Salmonirosea aquatica: one gene and its partner. The protein of the gene in region 1 interacts with the protein of each later gene in a pairwise test. Links are inferred from orthologs where the notes say so. Each region holds a gene or a part of one and is shown on either strand. Other genes may lie near its edges.

What was found.
Region 2: the proteins of priA (region 1) and GBK04_RS07450 interact in binary tests that used the Escherichia coli proteins (3 or more experiments, as listed by UniProt). The link is inferred for Salmonirosea aquatica from one-to-one orthologs.

The regions. Positions count from the first base shown.
Region 1 is NZ_WHLY01000002.1:1,838,372-1,846,493, forward strand. The notes cover bases 5,005-8,086. They hold priA (replication restart helicase PriA), read right to left. Parts: upstream 7,759-8,086; coding sequence 5,251-7,758; downstream 5,005-5,250. Other genes in these bases: pyk (pyruvate kinase), read right to left, coding at 5,005-5,160; GBK04_RS08775 (DUF2281 domain-containing protein), read left to right, coding at 7,957-8,086. Outside these bases: GBK04_RS08750 (TonB family protein), read right to left, coding at 1-1,026; GBK04_RS08755 (TonB family protein), read right to left, coding at 1,163-2,998; GBK04_RS08760 (BlaI/MecI/CopY family transcriptional regulator), read right to left, coding at 3,058-3,426; more of pyk, read right to left, coding at 3,724-5,004; more of GBK04_RS08775, read left to right, coding at 8,087-8,122.
Region 2 is NZ_WHLY01000002.1:1,524,261-1,532,128, reverse strand. What follows is about bases 329-3,156. They hold GBK04_RS07450 (single-stranded DNA-binding protein), read right to left. Parts: upstream 2,070-3,156; coding sequence 1,587-2,069; downstream 329-1,586. Other genes in these bases: mutY (A/G-specific adenine glycosylase), read right to left, coding at 2,201-3,156; GBK04_RS07455 (transporter associated domain-containing protein), read right to left, coding at 329-1,393. Also shown: more of GBK04_RS07455, read right to left, coding at 62-328; more of mutY, read right to left, coding at 3,157-3,289; GBK04_RS07440 (HU family DNA-binding protein), read left to right, coding at 3,419-3,751; GBK04_RS07435 (tetratricopeptide repeat protein), read left to right, coding at 3,784-4,632; GBK04_RS07430 (Rne/Rng family ribonuclease), read left to right, coding at 5,004-6,563; GBK04_RS07425 (hydroxymethylglutaryl-CoA lyase-like TIM-barrel protein), read right to left, coding at 6,600-7,448; GBK04_RS07420 (acyl-CoA thioesterase), read left to right, coding at 7,701-7,868. UniProt on the Escherichia coli protein: Plays an important role in DNA replication, recombination and repair. Binds to ssDNA and to an array of partner proteins to recruit them to their sites of action during DNA metabolism. Acts as a sliding platform that migrates on DNA via reptation.

The DNA of each region.
Region 1 (8,122 bases):
TAGTTCTGTTCCTTCTACTTCTATCGAAGCTCCTGGAATAGGCATCTGATCATCTCTAACTACCATTCCTTCAATTGTGACCTCCTTATCCGTTATAGCAGCTGTACTTTCATCGGCTTCACTAACCTTCCCCGCCTTCTGTTCGCAGGAAGCGGCCAATAGCGATACAAAGCCAACGAGCAGGGCAACGGCGGCGTACTTGCCCAGCGACCAGTTTGAATTTCGGTTTTTGTACAACATCATGATGCGGTCTTTTAGAAATGACGAGTTAAAAAAGGGATTAGCCAGTGCCGCCATCGGACTTCCTAACGAATACGAAACCATAAACTCGGCGTAGCGGTCGCGGGGTGTGGCGTCCCAGGCGCACACTTCCCGATCAGCAAGGTACTCGTGGACTTGCTGCAATGATTTTTTATACAAAATCAAAACCGGATTGAACCAGAAAACCACCCGAAGTACCTCCACCAAAAGTATGTCCCAGCTATGCCGCTGCCGCACGTGTACCAGCTCGTGACTCAGAATGGTGTCGAAATTCTCGGCATAGTCGGTGCGGTTGATGACGATATAGTTCAGGAATGAGAAGGACCCCAGATGGTCATTCTCCAGCAAGCAGAGGCGGTAGAAGTCCATGTCCAGGTAGGTACCCTGCTGGATAAAAGTCAAAAGCTGGCGAATATGGCGGAACAGGCGGACTGCCATTACCAGCCCCCCCAGCACGTAAACCATCCAAAGAAAGGTACCCCACGGGAACGGCTCAGTGACCGCAGAGGGTAGCGCCATAGCATTTTGCGGCGCTACGATTATGGTTTCAATCGGCTGGGTGGCCATCTCATACACGACCCCTGGTACGGGCGGAGCTACCTCGGGGTAGGGTACCTGAGGCAATATAAATGCCACTCCCAGCGCGCCGAGCAGGTAGACACGGTTGAGCACAAAAAAGGTGTGACGACGCAGCACGAGCCAGTAGCAGCCGTACAGCAGGAGCCAGTACAGGCTCACTTCACCGAAGTAGGTAGCCAGTTCCATAGGTTTAGGGTTGAATGGTCGATGGATAAAAGGTCAAGGACTATACTTTGCCTCTTTCTCAGGGTACCCTCAGTAGATCCATGAGCTTTTTTTACTCGTGCCACGGCTCATAGCCGTGGCACGAGTAGCGGAGGCTTTACTTTTTCTTCATATAAATCTCTATTACTCCGTTGGCCCCTTTTTCACCATAGGCTTTCGTGGCGCTTTCGCCTTTCAAAACATTGACTTTCTGTACATTATCAGGACCAACCTCCTTGATATCGTAGCCTTCTTTTTGCATCACCCCATCAATCACGACTCTTGCCTGGCCTACACCCGTGTAAATCATAGTCGGGCCCTCGGTTGATGGACCATTGAGGGTACCTTGCTCAACAAGTCCAACTTTCTTAGCGCTTTCATTGGCTTTTATTTCCTTAGTATTATCCAATTGAAAAGCAATAGGCAGGTTATACCGCACATTGACAGGCCTTCCGCTTTGCATACCCGGTTCCCACCGCGGCATTTTGGACATAACGCGAACCGATTCCTGGTCGGCCCCAAAGCCCAGTCCTTTCATAATCTGAATATCCTTGATTTCTCCTTCGCTGGTCACTATAAAGGTCAAAAATACCTTCCCTTGTACATTGGCTTTGGCCGCTGCCTCGGGGTACTTGATGTTTTCACCCAGAAATTTGTACATCGCCTGAATCCCACCGGGAAATTCGGGAGCTTTCTCGACTACTGTGAAAATGGGCGAACCGCCGAATGTTGAGGTTTGACCAGTAATTTTCACGGACTGCCCATCTGCCGACGGCGTGGACACCATGTTGCTGGGTTTGTCGCCTTTGGAAGGCATCGTGAGGTCATAGTCTGTATTTTTGTACTTTCCGCTAATACCCATGATTATTTGACCATAGTCAGGGTGGCTCAACGTTAGGGCGCTGCCCGCCGGAACTTTGAGCGAAAACCTTCCGGCTTCATCGGTGATTGCGCCTTTCTTACCCTTACTATCCGTGATGACTGCTCCCCGCAGTGGTTTGTGGTCGGGAGTGTTGACGATACCCGTGATATTGATATCGCCTTTAACCATAGCCTCGCCATTGGCGGAGGTAGGCATTACTTCGCGTTCGCAGGAGGCCACCATCAGCGAGGCAAAGCCCACCAGCAGAGCCACGGCGGCGTACTTGCCCAGTGACCATTTCGAGTTTTTGTTTTTGTAAAGCATAGCGATTCGAGGTTTTAAGAGTTTAGAATTGAAAAATTGGTTGGTCAACATGCTGGCAGGGGCGCCCAAAGCATACGATACCAGAAACTCGGCGTAGCGGTCGCGGTTGTCGGTCTGGGTCTGCTCCTGGACCGCCTGCCGGTCGGCCAGGTACTCGTGAACTTGTTGTATAGTTTTCTTATATATTATCAAAATCGGATTGAACCAGAAAACTACTTGCAGGATTTCTAAAAAAAGAATGTCCCAGCTGTGCCGTTGCCGTACATGAGCTAATTCGTGGCTGAGAATCGTATCGAAATTATGGGCGTAGTCGGCAGGACTAATGAAGATCCACTTCATGAAAGAAAAAGAACCGGTACGGGTCTGGTTATCACCCAGCAAAACCAGGGTATAATGGTCCATCGGAATGCATTCGCCTTCTTGCAGAAATGAATTCAAATGGCGGAAATGCTGGACCAACCGCACCGACATCACCACTACGCCGATGCCATAGACCAGCCAAACCAGGTTTTCCCACGTCAATAGCGAAGGCGATGGGGCTGCTGTGACCACTGAAAACGATACCGCCGAAACCTGGTACACGACGGGCATAGGCGGAGCGGATTCGGGATACTGCACCAGCGGCAACGCAAACGACAGTACCAGCGAACCGAGCAGATAGGTACGGTTCCAGCGCAGGAACGTGTGGTGGCGCAGGAAAAGTGCGTATAAAATGTACAGCGCAATCCAGTACGCGCTGAGTTTGGCAACATAGATGAGTAATTCCATGATCATTTTAAGAGTTTAGTTTTAGGGCATAGGTCGAGCGCCGAGCATCAAAATATCCATTACTCCTTCCCCTTTTTCATGATTTTCATGATCTCATCCAGTTCCTTTTGGTCGAGCGATTCTTCTTTTACGAAGAACGATACCAGCTGCGGCAGGGAATTGTCGAAGTAGTTTTCCATCAACTGCTTCATCTCATAGCGCTTGTACTCGGCCCGGCTGATGAGCGGATAGTACTCGTGGGTTTTGCCGTAAGCCGTGTAGCCCACCACGCCTTTCTTTTCCAGAATGCGGATGATGGTCGAAACGGTATTATAGGCCGGCTTGGGCTCGGGCATTTCGGCTAGTACGTCCTTGACGAAACCTTTACCCATTTGCCACAGGATGAGCATGATCTCTTCCTCGGCGCGGGTTAGTGAGCGAATTTCCATAGGGGTGTATTAATTTAGTAGGTACTGAAATGGTTTACTTTTTCAAAGTTATCACTATTCAGTTAGTTTCAAAACTAAATGATTAGTTTTTTATATAAGTTAGTTGATTAGAAAAAGCAAAAAGCCGCTTTGCGAAACGCAAAGCGGCTTTTTGGCCGAAAAAAATTCTAAGCTTTTCTCAGTTAACCAAAGGCCAAAGCCTCTGGCAATTGAGTACTTTCAGTTTACTTTCTGATAGGTACCCCAGTCGCAAGGTACCTTAGTAAGAAGGTACCTTTTCAACTGCGTGCTAAAAAACTACTCCACCACGCTTAGTTTCAGGGCGTTGGTTTTGCGGTGACGCGAGATGGGCATACTCAGCGTATTGATAAACACATCACCGGAAGCCAGTTCGCCGCGCTCGACGAGGAATTGCTTGATGTCGTCGATCAGGTCATCCGTGGAGGATGTTTCTTCACCTTCGTAAAAGATGGCCTTGGTACCCCAGTAAAGTCCCAGCGTAGTCATCAGGCGACGGTTGGATGTAAAAACCAGCAAGTTGGCTTTGGGGCGGTGGTGCGACAGACGCTGGGCGGTGTAGCCCGAACGCGTAATGCCAATGATAGCTCTTGCGTTGGTGTCCCGGGCCAGGCGGCAGGCACTCATCACCACGTTGTCGTTCAGTTTATCTGCTCCAGGTTTTTCGTTCACGTGGGCGTGGTACTTAAAGTAGATGTCGCCGCTTTTTTCCACCTGCTCGATGGTCTTGGTCATGTTCTCCACGGCTAATACAGGGTACCTGCCCGAGGCAGTTTCGGCGCTGAGCATCACTGCATCGGCACCGTCAAGCACCGAGTTGGCTACGTCGTTGACCTCCGCACGGGTCGGGCGCGGGCTTTCGATCATACTTTCCAGCATCTGGGTAGCCACAATCACCGGCTTGCCCGCCTTGTTGCATTTCTCGACAATCATTTTCTGGATCATAGGTACCTCTTCGGCGGGCAGTTCCACGCCCAGGTCCCCGCGCGCTACCATGATACCGTCCGTAACGGCGATAATTTCGTCGATATTAGTAATGGCCTCAGGCTTCTCGATTTTGGCCACCACACGGGTATCCTTGCCTTTGGACTTGATATAATCCTTTACCTCCTGAATGTCCGAAGCCCGGCGCACGAACGACAGCGCGATCCACTCCACATCGTGTTCCAGCCCGAATTCCAGATCTTCGTAGTCTTTCTCGGTGACGGAAGGCATCGATACCTGCGTGTTGGGTAGGTTGACCCCCTTCTTGGATTTGAGATAACCGCCGTATACTACCTCGGTTATCACATCGCTTTTATCGATGCCTGTCACTTTCACTTCCAGCTTGCCATCATCCATCAGGATGCGGTCGCCAATCTGCACGTCGTTGTACATGCCGTCGTAAGGGGTACTCACTTTTTCGGCCGTACCCAGTACTTCCACATTCGTCAGAATCAGCTTGTGACCCGACGTGATGAGTACCCCGTCTTTTTCAGCCACATTGCCAATACGAATTTTGGGGCCCTGCAAATCCTGCAATACGCACAGATTCAGGCCATACTCATCATTGATTTCCCGAATGCGGTTCAGGCGTTCGAGATGGTCGGCGTGGGTACCATGGGAGAAATTAAGGCGGAACACATTGACTCCGGCATGGGCCAGGGCCAGCAACTGATCTTTACTTTCGGAAGTAGGGCCAACGGTGGCAACAATCTTGGTTTTCTTGGAAGACATTTTTGCTAATTGAATATTGAAAAGGGAAAGTTGAAAATCAGTAGGAGTGACAAAACTTACACAGTAAGCAATTTTCAACTTTCAATTGAATTACATGCTGTCTACATCCACCACGACATTGATATTTTTCAGGGTTTTATCGGTCAAAATATCGGTGACTTTGTCCTGGATGAATGACTTTGCGGCCTTAAAATTAATCTTTTCCCGTTCAAGTTTGATGAGAATCTCAAACAAAAACTGATTTCGGACGCGCTCCACCAGCGGTGGCTCGGGCCCAAGTACCCGACTGGGGCCGAGTTCGGCCAGCAGTTTTTCGGCCAGTTGGGCGGCGGCCCGCTGCGCGGTATCACGGTCGGTATGCTTCACAATCAGCTTGATGAGGCGCGTGAAAGGCGGATAATTATACTGCTCGCGTTCGCTGATCTCAGTATCGTACATCCGCCGGTAATCGTTCTGGATCACCCAGCTCAGAATTTCCTGGGCAGGATTGTGGGTCTGGATCAGCACCTTACCGGGCCGTCCGGCGCGGCGGCCCGCGCGTCCGCTTACCTGCGTCAGCATCTGGAACGCCCGCTCCGAAGCGCGAAACTCCGGAAAATGGATCATGCGGTCGGCGTCGAAGATGCCTACTACGCTCACATTACCAAAATCCAGCCCCTTGCTCACCATTTGGGTACCTACCAGAATGTCGATCTGCTCATTCTCAAAATCCTGAATAATTTGCTGATAGGCGTTTTTGGCGCGGGTCGTGTCCATATCCATGCGCTGCACGCGGGCGTTGGGATAAATTAGGTGCAGTTCATCCTCAATTTTTTCGGTCCCGAAGCCCATCGTCTTCACCTTCGGCGAACCGCAATTGGGACAAGTACGGGGTACCTGCTCCTTGTGCCCGCAGTAATGGCAGCGCAATTCGGCCACCTTCATGTGGTAGGTCAGGCTGACGTCGCAATTGTTACATTCAGCGATCCAGTTGCACTCTTCGCATTGAATATAAGGCGAGTAGCCACGTCGGTTTTGGAAGAGGATCGTCTGTTCGTCGTGTTCGAGATTATACTGCATGTAGTCCAGTAGCACCGACGAGAATTCATTCTTCATCTTACGCTGCTTTTTCTCGAGTTTTATATCGATCAGCAGAAACTCCGGCAAGGCCGCATCGCCGTAGCGTTCAAACATTTCCACCAGCCCGTAGCGCCCCTGTTGGGCGTGGTAGTAGCTTTCCAGCGAAGGGGTAGCCGAGCCGAGCAGTACCTTGCCGTGGTGCATGTAAGCCATCACGACGGCCACATCGCGGGCATGATAGCGCGGCGCGGGATCGAATTGCTTGTAGGAAGTTTCGTGCTCTTCGTCCACGATAATAAGGCCGAGATTGGTAAAGGGCAGAAACACGGCCGAACGTACGCCCACCACGAACTGGAATTTCCCCTCGATGATGCCCTTCCAGACTTCCACCCGCTCATTGTCCGAAAATTTGGAGTGGTAGATACCCATCTTGTCACCAAACACCTTGCGCAGGCGCACCACGATCTGGGTCGTTAGGGCGATTTCAGGTAATAGAAACAGTACCTGCGTGCCGCTTTCGAGGGCCTGCCGGATCATGTGAATGTAGACCTCGGTCTTGCCGCTGCCCGTGATGCCGTGCAGCAACACCACCTCCTTGTCCTGAAAATGCTCCTGAATCTGCCGCACGGCTCCCTGCTGGCTTGCACTCAGTTTGATTTCTACAGTAGGCGTATCGGGAATGTCAGCAAAGCGCGACACGGTAATTTCGAATGGCTCGAATATCCCGTGCTTCATCAGCGTATTTAGGGAGGATGAAAGCGAATTCTCCTCTTGGGTGAAGACCGCCTTATCCAGTCCTTTCTGGTTCAGAGCCGGATTGTTCTGCACAGGCACGAAGCTGAGGTACCTTAAAAGTACCTCCTGCTGTTTGGGCTGTTTTTCCAGTTCTTTCATCAGAACATTCAGCGCCGCTCCTGAAGCGTAGGCGGGAGTGAGCCGCACCTTGCGGGCGATCTTGGGCTTGTACTTTTCCTTGACCTGTTCAAACAGGATGACCGCCCGCTTGCCCACCAACGACTTAATCACCGCGTTGACGTTGGTATCCTCTACCAGCCGGGCGACTTCTTCGTAAGAGAGGGCCTGATGCTTTTTTATTTCTTCCAGCAGACCTACCTCTTCTTCGGTAAGCAGTTCGGCGTAATCGAAGTCGGGATTATACTGTACCTTGGATTGGCTGGTGATTTTCAGGCCCGACGGTAGGGCCACGTTCATGACTTCACCAATGGTACATAGGTAGTACTCGGCCATCCAGCGGAACAGTTCCAGTTGGCTGGCCATCACAAGCGGCTCTTCATCGAGGAGTTCGAGGATGTACTTGGCCTGATAATTAGTGGGTGGTGTGTTATGTAGCTTACCTACTACGGCGGTAATGACGCGGTTTTTGCCAAACTGCACAATCACCCGCGCTCCTACCTTAATCAAACCGTTCATGGCCCGCGAAACCCGATAGGTAAACAATTTCGGGATGGGAACGGGTAGGATCAGGTCCGCAAAAACCGTGGTTTCTTCTTCAAAAGGGAGGGAATTCTGTACGTACATGGGGGGTACTACCTCTGTTTCAGGTCAGGGTGCAAGGTACAAACTTTTGAGTAGATGGTACCTGTTGCACCGGGCACGGAGCTTGCGCTTGCTGCCGACGAGGCCTTTTATTTTCTGGATAAAATTGGATAACTTGCTGTGGATTCAGGGAGTTAGGAGATGAGTCAAAACTGAACAATTTAAACAAGAGCATACGCTATGTATACGGCCATAAAAGGTATTTACGAAAACGGAAAACTCACCCTGCTGGAACCCGCGCCTGATGTGGAGAAAGCAGAGGTGTTGGTGACTTTTTTAGAAGAGACAACACACTCTTTTCGAAAGAAAAAGCGGACACTGGGTGGTCTAAAAAGTTTAGGGGGAA
Region 2 (7,868 bases), 310 kb from region 1 along the record:
GCTTTTGTTGTTTATGCAAATAATAAATTATCAGCCTGTACCATCTGTTACACGCTTTTGCTCAGCCGACAATCACCCGTACCTTTTTGATTCGCTTTTTGTCGGCCGACTGTACCTTGAAGGTAAGATCCCGGTAGGCTACCTGCTCGCCCGTGCGGGGAAGTTGCGAAAATAATTCGAGCAACAGGCCGCCCAGCGATTCACTTGCCCGGCGCACGTCCTCAAAATAGTCTGATTCCAGACTCAGGATTTTGCAGAAATCATTGAGGAGTACCTTCCCCTCAAAAATGTAGGTTTTGTCATCCACCTGCGTATAATTCACCTCCTCGGCTTCGTCGTATTCATCGTTGATATCGCCGAATATCTCCTCGATGATGTCTTCCAGCGTGATCAGCCCATTGGTACCTCCATACTCGTCTACCACAATGGCCATGTGCACCCGGCGGTTTTGAAATTCCTGCATCAGATCGTCGAGCCGTTTGCTTTCGGGGATAAAATAAGCCTTTCGCAGAAGCTTCTGCCAGGCGAAGTGCTCATCGCGGTGTAAGTGCGGCAATAGGTCTTTAACATAGAGAATTCCCTCGACGGAATCGAGCGTATCATCGTACACCGGAATCCGGGAATAGCCCGATTTATTGATCTTATCCATCAACTCGTGAAAATCCAGTTCAATGTCTACCGCGGTAATGTTCAGGCGTGGCTGCATGGTTTGGCGGGCGGTCGTTTGGCCGAAGGTAGCCAGTCCGCGCAGCAGATCACGCTCTTCTTCATTTTCAGAATCACTTTCATTTTGCTCAGACCTACCTTTGGCCTCATCAGGCAGCAGAACCCGCCATTTGGTACCAATGGAAGAAAAGACATTCCCCGTGCGGGTCAGAAAAGCCGCTGCTGGTTTTATGAGTGGTGTGGCTTTCCGGGTAAAAGCCAGAGCGTTATGACCTGCATAGTAGCGTACCAGGGCATCTACCCAGAGCCATATCACCAGAGCCAGCACCGGCACCCAGGTATAGGCATTAAGTTCTGGATCTTGCGTTATCTTCCAGGCCAGGTGCGCTGCCAGCAAAAAAGCCAGTAAGGTACTGCCGCGCTGAAAAAGGGATAAAGTAAGTTTTTGGGGAGCACTCAGCATTAATGGTTCGGCTGCACTACGCCGCTCCCACGGGCTTTCGGTGATGGAGATGACCCCATACGCTGCCCGAAGAGCGGAAAGTAACAGGGAAATGAGCAACAACACCCCCAGCAGGATGAACTCTGAAAAGAAAGACTGGCTGGCTACCAGTATGGGTAACTGGGCGATCGGGAGCACATTGCGGAACCGTGGATTGTAGTGCACAAACGGCTCTGGCTCCCGGCACGTTCGGGAAGGATCGTCTTTGTCTGATTTTTCTTTCACGGAATTCTCCAAAGGTGACGGTATAGGGTTTGGGGGAAAGGGTAGGCTGGTGCGAGAGTATGAAATTGTACTTTATTTTCTTTGCGTCAAAATACGGATTAACTGCAATCTTTCTACTGGTTATACAATTTTTTGGTACTTTGATAAAAAACAGAGTCTCAGCCCTACGGCGAGACTCCTGCAAAAAAGTATACTAGAAAGGTAAATCGTCATCGTCGGCGCTGGAGGCCATGGCGGGAGGTACGGGATCGGACGCTCGGGGCGCTGCCTCGCGCGTAGGCTGAGGAGTCGGCCTGGAGGCCGCCGTCGAAGGCTGATCGTTTTCGCCGCTCCCGCCCGTGTTGGAACCACCGAGCAGGGTCATGCTGTTGGCCCGGATTGTGATGCCTGTCCGCTGCTGCCCTTCCTTATCAGTCCAGTTTTCGCTGCGGATGCGGCCCTCGATATAGACAGAATTGCCCTTACGTAGGTATTTCTCGGCGATTTGAGCCAGCCGGTCCCACAGTTCGATGCGATGCCACTCGGTTTGCTCCACGCGCTCGCCGCTCTTGTTGGTATAGGACTCCGAGGTAGCTATGTTGAAACGAGCCACGGTAGATCCGCCCTCAAGGTACCTTACTTCAGGATCACTACCCAGGTTTCCGATCAGAATTACTTTGTTTACACTGCCTGCCATGATAAGTGGTTAAATGGAAAAGTTAAAAATGAATGTCGTGTTATCCGAAAAACTGGAATTCCCGGGCAGAAAAGCGCTTTATCCGCTATTCGCTTTAAGCCCTTTACCCATACATCTACTAAGCAATAAATTTAATTAAAAACTTGCTCTTTTATAAATGTATCGATCAAAATGGGCTTGGGTAAATCGTCGATTTCAGACCATTGATAAAATGAAAAACCTTCCGGTAGTTCATTCTCATCGGCGGCTTCATCCAATACGATGCGCCAAAACCGCACGTGCAGTTTTTGATGACTCAGTAAATGTACATAGGTTTTTTGGGGAAGTTCCACCCGTCCTGCTGCCAACCAGTCGGCAGCAGCCGTTTCTTGAGCGTACAACTCATCTGCCTCATCAATAGGTTCAGGGCTTTCTACCAGAAAAAAATCATAGAGTCCCTGCCAGACATCCTTGGCAGTACGCTGCCGCATGGCCAGTCGTCCGTTTTTTTCCAGAACCAAATAACTCAGGTACCGGTCGCGCACTTTCGCTTTCCTGGCTTTTACGGGCAATCGGGCTTGTGCCCCGTGTTGGAAGGCATAACAATGCTGATTAAAAGGGCACAGGAGGCAATCCGGTGCGACAGGCTGGCATTGGATGGCCCCGAACTCGATCATGGCCTGATTGAAAGTGGCGGGGTCATCGGCCGGGATCAATTGACGGGCTACTGCCGTAAATTCCTTCTTAGCCGGACTACTCAGAATATCGGTCTTGATTCCGAAAATTCGGGCCAGGACCCGGTAAACGTTCCCATCAACCGCCGGAACCGCTTCTCCAAACGCAAAGGAAGCAATGGCAGCCGCCGTGTACTGTCCTATGCCTTTCAATTCCAATAGTTGCGCGTAAGTAGGCGGAAAGTTGCCGCCATACTCGTCGACAACCTGCCGGGCGGTGCGGTGCATATTGCGAGCGCGTGAGTAGTATCCCAATCCCTGCCAGAGGCGGAGTACCTCCTGCTCGTCGGCTCGGGCCAGGTCAAAAACGGTGGGATATTGCTCTACAAACCGCAGGTAATAGGGGAGTCCCTGCACCACGCGGGTCTGTTGCAGGATGATTTCGGACAACCATATTTTGTACGGATCAGTGGTATGCCTCCAGGGCAGATCGCGGTGGTGACGGTGGTACCATCGGATAAGCGTACGGCTAAAATCGGTGGGTGAAAGGACAGTGTTTATAGGCATCTAAAACTTTTACTGGCTGTTTTTTAATGGATTATAAAAAAAAGGACGCAACATGACTTTTAAGTTTTAGTAAAATTACGCTACCTTTGTACTCCCAAAATTCAGAGCGGGAATATTGTAAATAAAACAATATACACTTTAAAGTACATAAGCACAGTGACTAAGGCAGACGTAATCGCACAGATTTCTGAGAAAACAGGTGTTGAAAAGGCTGATGTTCAGCAGACTCTCGAAACTTTCTTCACCGTAGTGAAAGACTCCCTCGCCGATGGTGAGAATCTTTATGTGAGAGGATTTGGTAGCTTCATTAACAAGAAGCGGGCCCGCAAAGTTGCCCGGAACATTTCCAAGGGCGAATCTATGATTATTGACGAACATTTTGTTCCCAGCTTCAAACCCGCCAAGGTGTTTGTTGAACAAGTGAAGACGAGCGATAGCTTGAAATCCGTGGTTGAGAAGTAAGCCTTTTGATAGGTCGCAATTCTGTAAATCGAATGAAAAGGACACTCGTACTGGTATCCATTCTGGCCATTGCTCTGGTGGGTACTTTGTACAGTCTGCCCAAAATCGTGGTGAACACCAAAGATCAGGGCGTAGTCAGTGAACAAAATACGGGAGAGGAAGCGGGTGGAAAGGAATTGGAAGGAAGCGGGGCTGCGGCCACCAGTCATTCCAATGAAACACTGACCGCCGAGCAGCAGCAGGCTATCGATCCGTTGCGGAATGCCTACCAACAGGCCACAGCGGACGGAAAAGCAGCAGCAGCCATTAAGCTCTCGGATGTTTTTGGACAGTACCAGAAGTTTGACAGCGCTGCCTATTACGCCGATCAGGCGGCCCGTTTAAGTCCGGTGGTCGAAAATTACCTTCGGGCGGGCGACCGGTACTATGAAGCCTACGGTTTCGCTACCGATGAAGCCAAAGCCCGGATGCTGGGTGAGAAAACGCGGACGTATTACCAGAAAGCCCTGGATCAGAATCCAGAGCTGCTGGCAGCCAAAGCCAATATGGCGATGACGTACGTTAACACGCCCTCGCCTATGCAGGGAATCATGCTGCTGCGGGAAGTACTAGAGGCAGATCCAACCAACGAACTGGCGCTGTTCAACCTGGGGATTCTTTCGATGCGTTCCAATCAGTATAGCAAAGCGGTGGAGCGTTTCCAGCAGATTTTGCAGAGTCACCCTACCAATACCAAGGCTCAGTTTTATCTGGGTGTGTGCCTGGTGGAACTGGGACGCACCGAAGAGGCCGCCAAGGTACTGGCCGATGTGAAGCAAAAAGAAAAAGATCCCGTGATTCAGGACGCAATCAGCGAACTGGAGAAGCGGATAAATAATTAATTCTGAAAGATAGACCGGGCAGTTGCGCTTCGGCGTACCGGCCCGTTAGTGAATGACAGAACAGTTTGGTCTTTGTTCATTAATCTATTGTTCATCCATTCATTCCATCATTTTAACATTCAAAACTATGCCTTGCGGAAAGAAAAGAAAACGTCATAAGATTGCCACTCACAAAAGAAAGAAGCGTCTGCGGAAAAACAGACATAAGAAGAAGTAAATGAAAGGTTAGACCAGATGAAGTTCTTATCCGGTCTAACCTTTCTGTTTTCTTACCCCTTTCTTTGTACTTCTAGCAATGCATTGCCGGGACCTCCCGGCTTTCGTGTAGAGGTTGAGTTTCAATCCGTAAAGACCATGTATTTGGTTAGACATTGAGTAACGAATTAGTCATCAATTCTACTCAAAAGGGAGAACGTATAGCCCTTTTGCAGGATAAGCGCCTTCTTGAATATCACGTAGAAGAGCCGGATCATAGTTTTACCGTTGGGGATATCTACCTGGGTACGGTAAAAAAACTGGTTTCCGGCCTGAATGCCGCGTTCGTAGACGTAGGATACGAGAAGGACGCCTTTTTACACTACCTGGATTTAGGCCCCAACATCAACTCGCTGAATAAATTCACGAAGGATGTCATCGCTAAACGGGCCAATTCCGGTAAGATCAGTAGTTTTAAGATGGAGCCCGAAATTGAAAAGCAGGGCAAAATCGACAAGGTCCTTGACCGCAATCAGCCCATCCTGGTGCAGATTGTCAAAGAACCTATTTCCACCAAAGGACCTCGCCTCTCGTGCGACATTTCCATCGCCGGCCGCTACATTGTTCTGGTACCTTTTTCAAACTCTGTCAACTTATCCAAAAAAATAACCGATCGGCAGGAACGCAACCGGCTGCAACGCCTGATGTCGTCTATCAAGCCGAATAACTTCGGGATTATTGTGCGCACTGTAGCGCAGGGACACGACGTAGAGGAACTGGACAAGGACCTGCAAACCTGTGTGGAGAAGTGGGAGAATGGCATCAAAGCTCTCCGCGACGCCAAACCGCGCGACCGGGTAATCGGCGAAATGAATCGTGCCTCGTCCATCATCCGGGACATGCTGAACGAATCGTTCGACAGCATTACGGTGGACTCCAAGGATGTGTATGAGGATATTAAGCACTACATCCGTACCATCGCACCCGACAAGGAAAACATCCTACGGCTGCATAATGGCAAGAATAAGGTGTTCGAGCAGTTCGGTCTGGAAAAGCAAATCAAATCGCTCTTTGGCCGTTCGGTAAGCCTGCCGGGTGGGGGGTACCTCATCATCGAACACACCGAAGCCCTGCACGTGATCGATGTCAACAGCGGCAACAAATCCAACAGTCAGGAGGATCAGGAAGCGACGGCGCTCAGCGTGAACGCCGAAGCGGCCAAAGAAATCGCCCGTCAACTTCGTTTGCGCGATATGGGCGGGATCATTGTGGTGGACTTCATTGACATGAAGAAAGCCGAGAATAAGAAGAAAATCTACGAGGTGATGCGGGAGGAAATGAAACCCGAACGCTCCAAGTACACGGTACTTCCCCTCTCCAAGTTTGGCCTGATGCAAATCACCCGGCAGCGCGTGCGCCCCGAGATGAACATCGTGACCCGCGAAACCTGCCCTACCTGCGGTGGTACGGGTACCATTCAGGCGAGTATTCTGGTAACGGATACCATCCTGAGCAATCTCGACTACATGTTGACCAAGCAGAACGAAAGCAATATCAGTATTTCGCTGCATCCATTCCTGTATGCCTATTTCACCAAGGGGCTTATTTCACAGCAAGTGAAATGGTTGTTTCAATACAAAACATGGGTAAATCTGATTAAGGATTCGTCGTTGGGCGTCGTGGAATTCACTTTCCACAACAAGGATGGCGAAGTGATCGAGGTCAATTCCAATTAGAAAGCCATAAGGTGATGGCTTGTCATGCTTTCGGAATTACACAGTTATTTTCCTGAAATACTTCATAGCTTCCCCCAAAACCGCATGGTTGATTGGGGGAAGCTCTTTTTTTTCGACTCCAAATTCCAATAACCGCTCTGTGGGCATATTCCCGACCAGATCGTCCTGCGCCATTGGGCAGCCTCCGTACCCCAGCAGGGCACCGTCGAAGCGGCGGCAGCCGGCAGCGTAGGCAGCTTCGACTTTCTCGTACCAATCGACTGGTGTGGTATGAAAATGCGCTCCAAATTCCAGTTCGGGCCGGGAAAAAATAAGTTCGGTAAACAAAGGATTTATAACTTCGGGACGGGCCAGGCCGACCGTATCCGATAGGGAAAAAATCCCGATGCCCAGTCCGGCTAACTCTTCTACCCAATGCCGCGCAAGTTCGGGACTCCACGGATCGCCATACGGGTTGCCAAATCCCATGGAAATATAAATCACAAGTTTCTTATCGTACTTCTCACAGAGCGTCTGCATGAACTTCACCCGCTCCACCGACTCCGCAATACCCGCGTTGGTATTGCGAAGCTGGAAGGTTTCAGAAATGGAAAAGGGGTACCCCAGATAGGCTATTTCATCAAATTCACAGGCTTGCTGCGCCCCCCGTTCATTGGCCACGATAGCCAGAAGTTTTGTGTTTGTCTGAGAAAGGTCCAGCCCGGCCAGGACGGCGGCCGTATCGCCGACCTGCGGCATGGCCTTGGGCGACACAAAACTACCGAAGTCCAACGTATCGAAACCTACCTTTAGCAGGAGATTAAGGTACCTTGTTTTCTGTTCCGTGGGGATGAAAGGATGGTGCCCCTGCCAGGCATCGCGCGGGCATTCAATGAGTTTGAGCATGGTGGTTCAATTAGGCGGTATCGCCCTGTACTAAGTACGTAGGCTCTCTTTGCAAACGCAAACCCGCTGAAAAACAATTCCTGACCTTTTAGTGGAACATGAAGGTACCCCTTTAAAAAGTATAAAATGGACAGAAGGGCACTTTTTGGTATAGTACGGACTTCACGATCTAGGAGAAAAGGGAAAGTACCCTAGGAAAAACCTGGATTGGAGAATAGTCGTTTTTTGCTGTTAAACCCGAAACACATTCCCTTGGAACCACGTCCTGTAAGTTTGTCCCGAACCACCCTTACTGAATTGATGATACCGTCTTACGCTAACTTTGGCGGAAAAATCCATGGCGGCATCCTGCTGTCGCTCATGGACAAGGTAGCCTACGCCTGCGCGTCCCGCCACGCGGGTACCTACTGCGTCACGGTA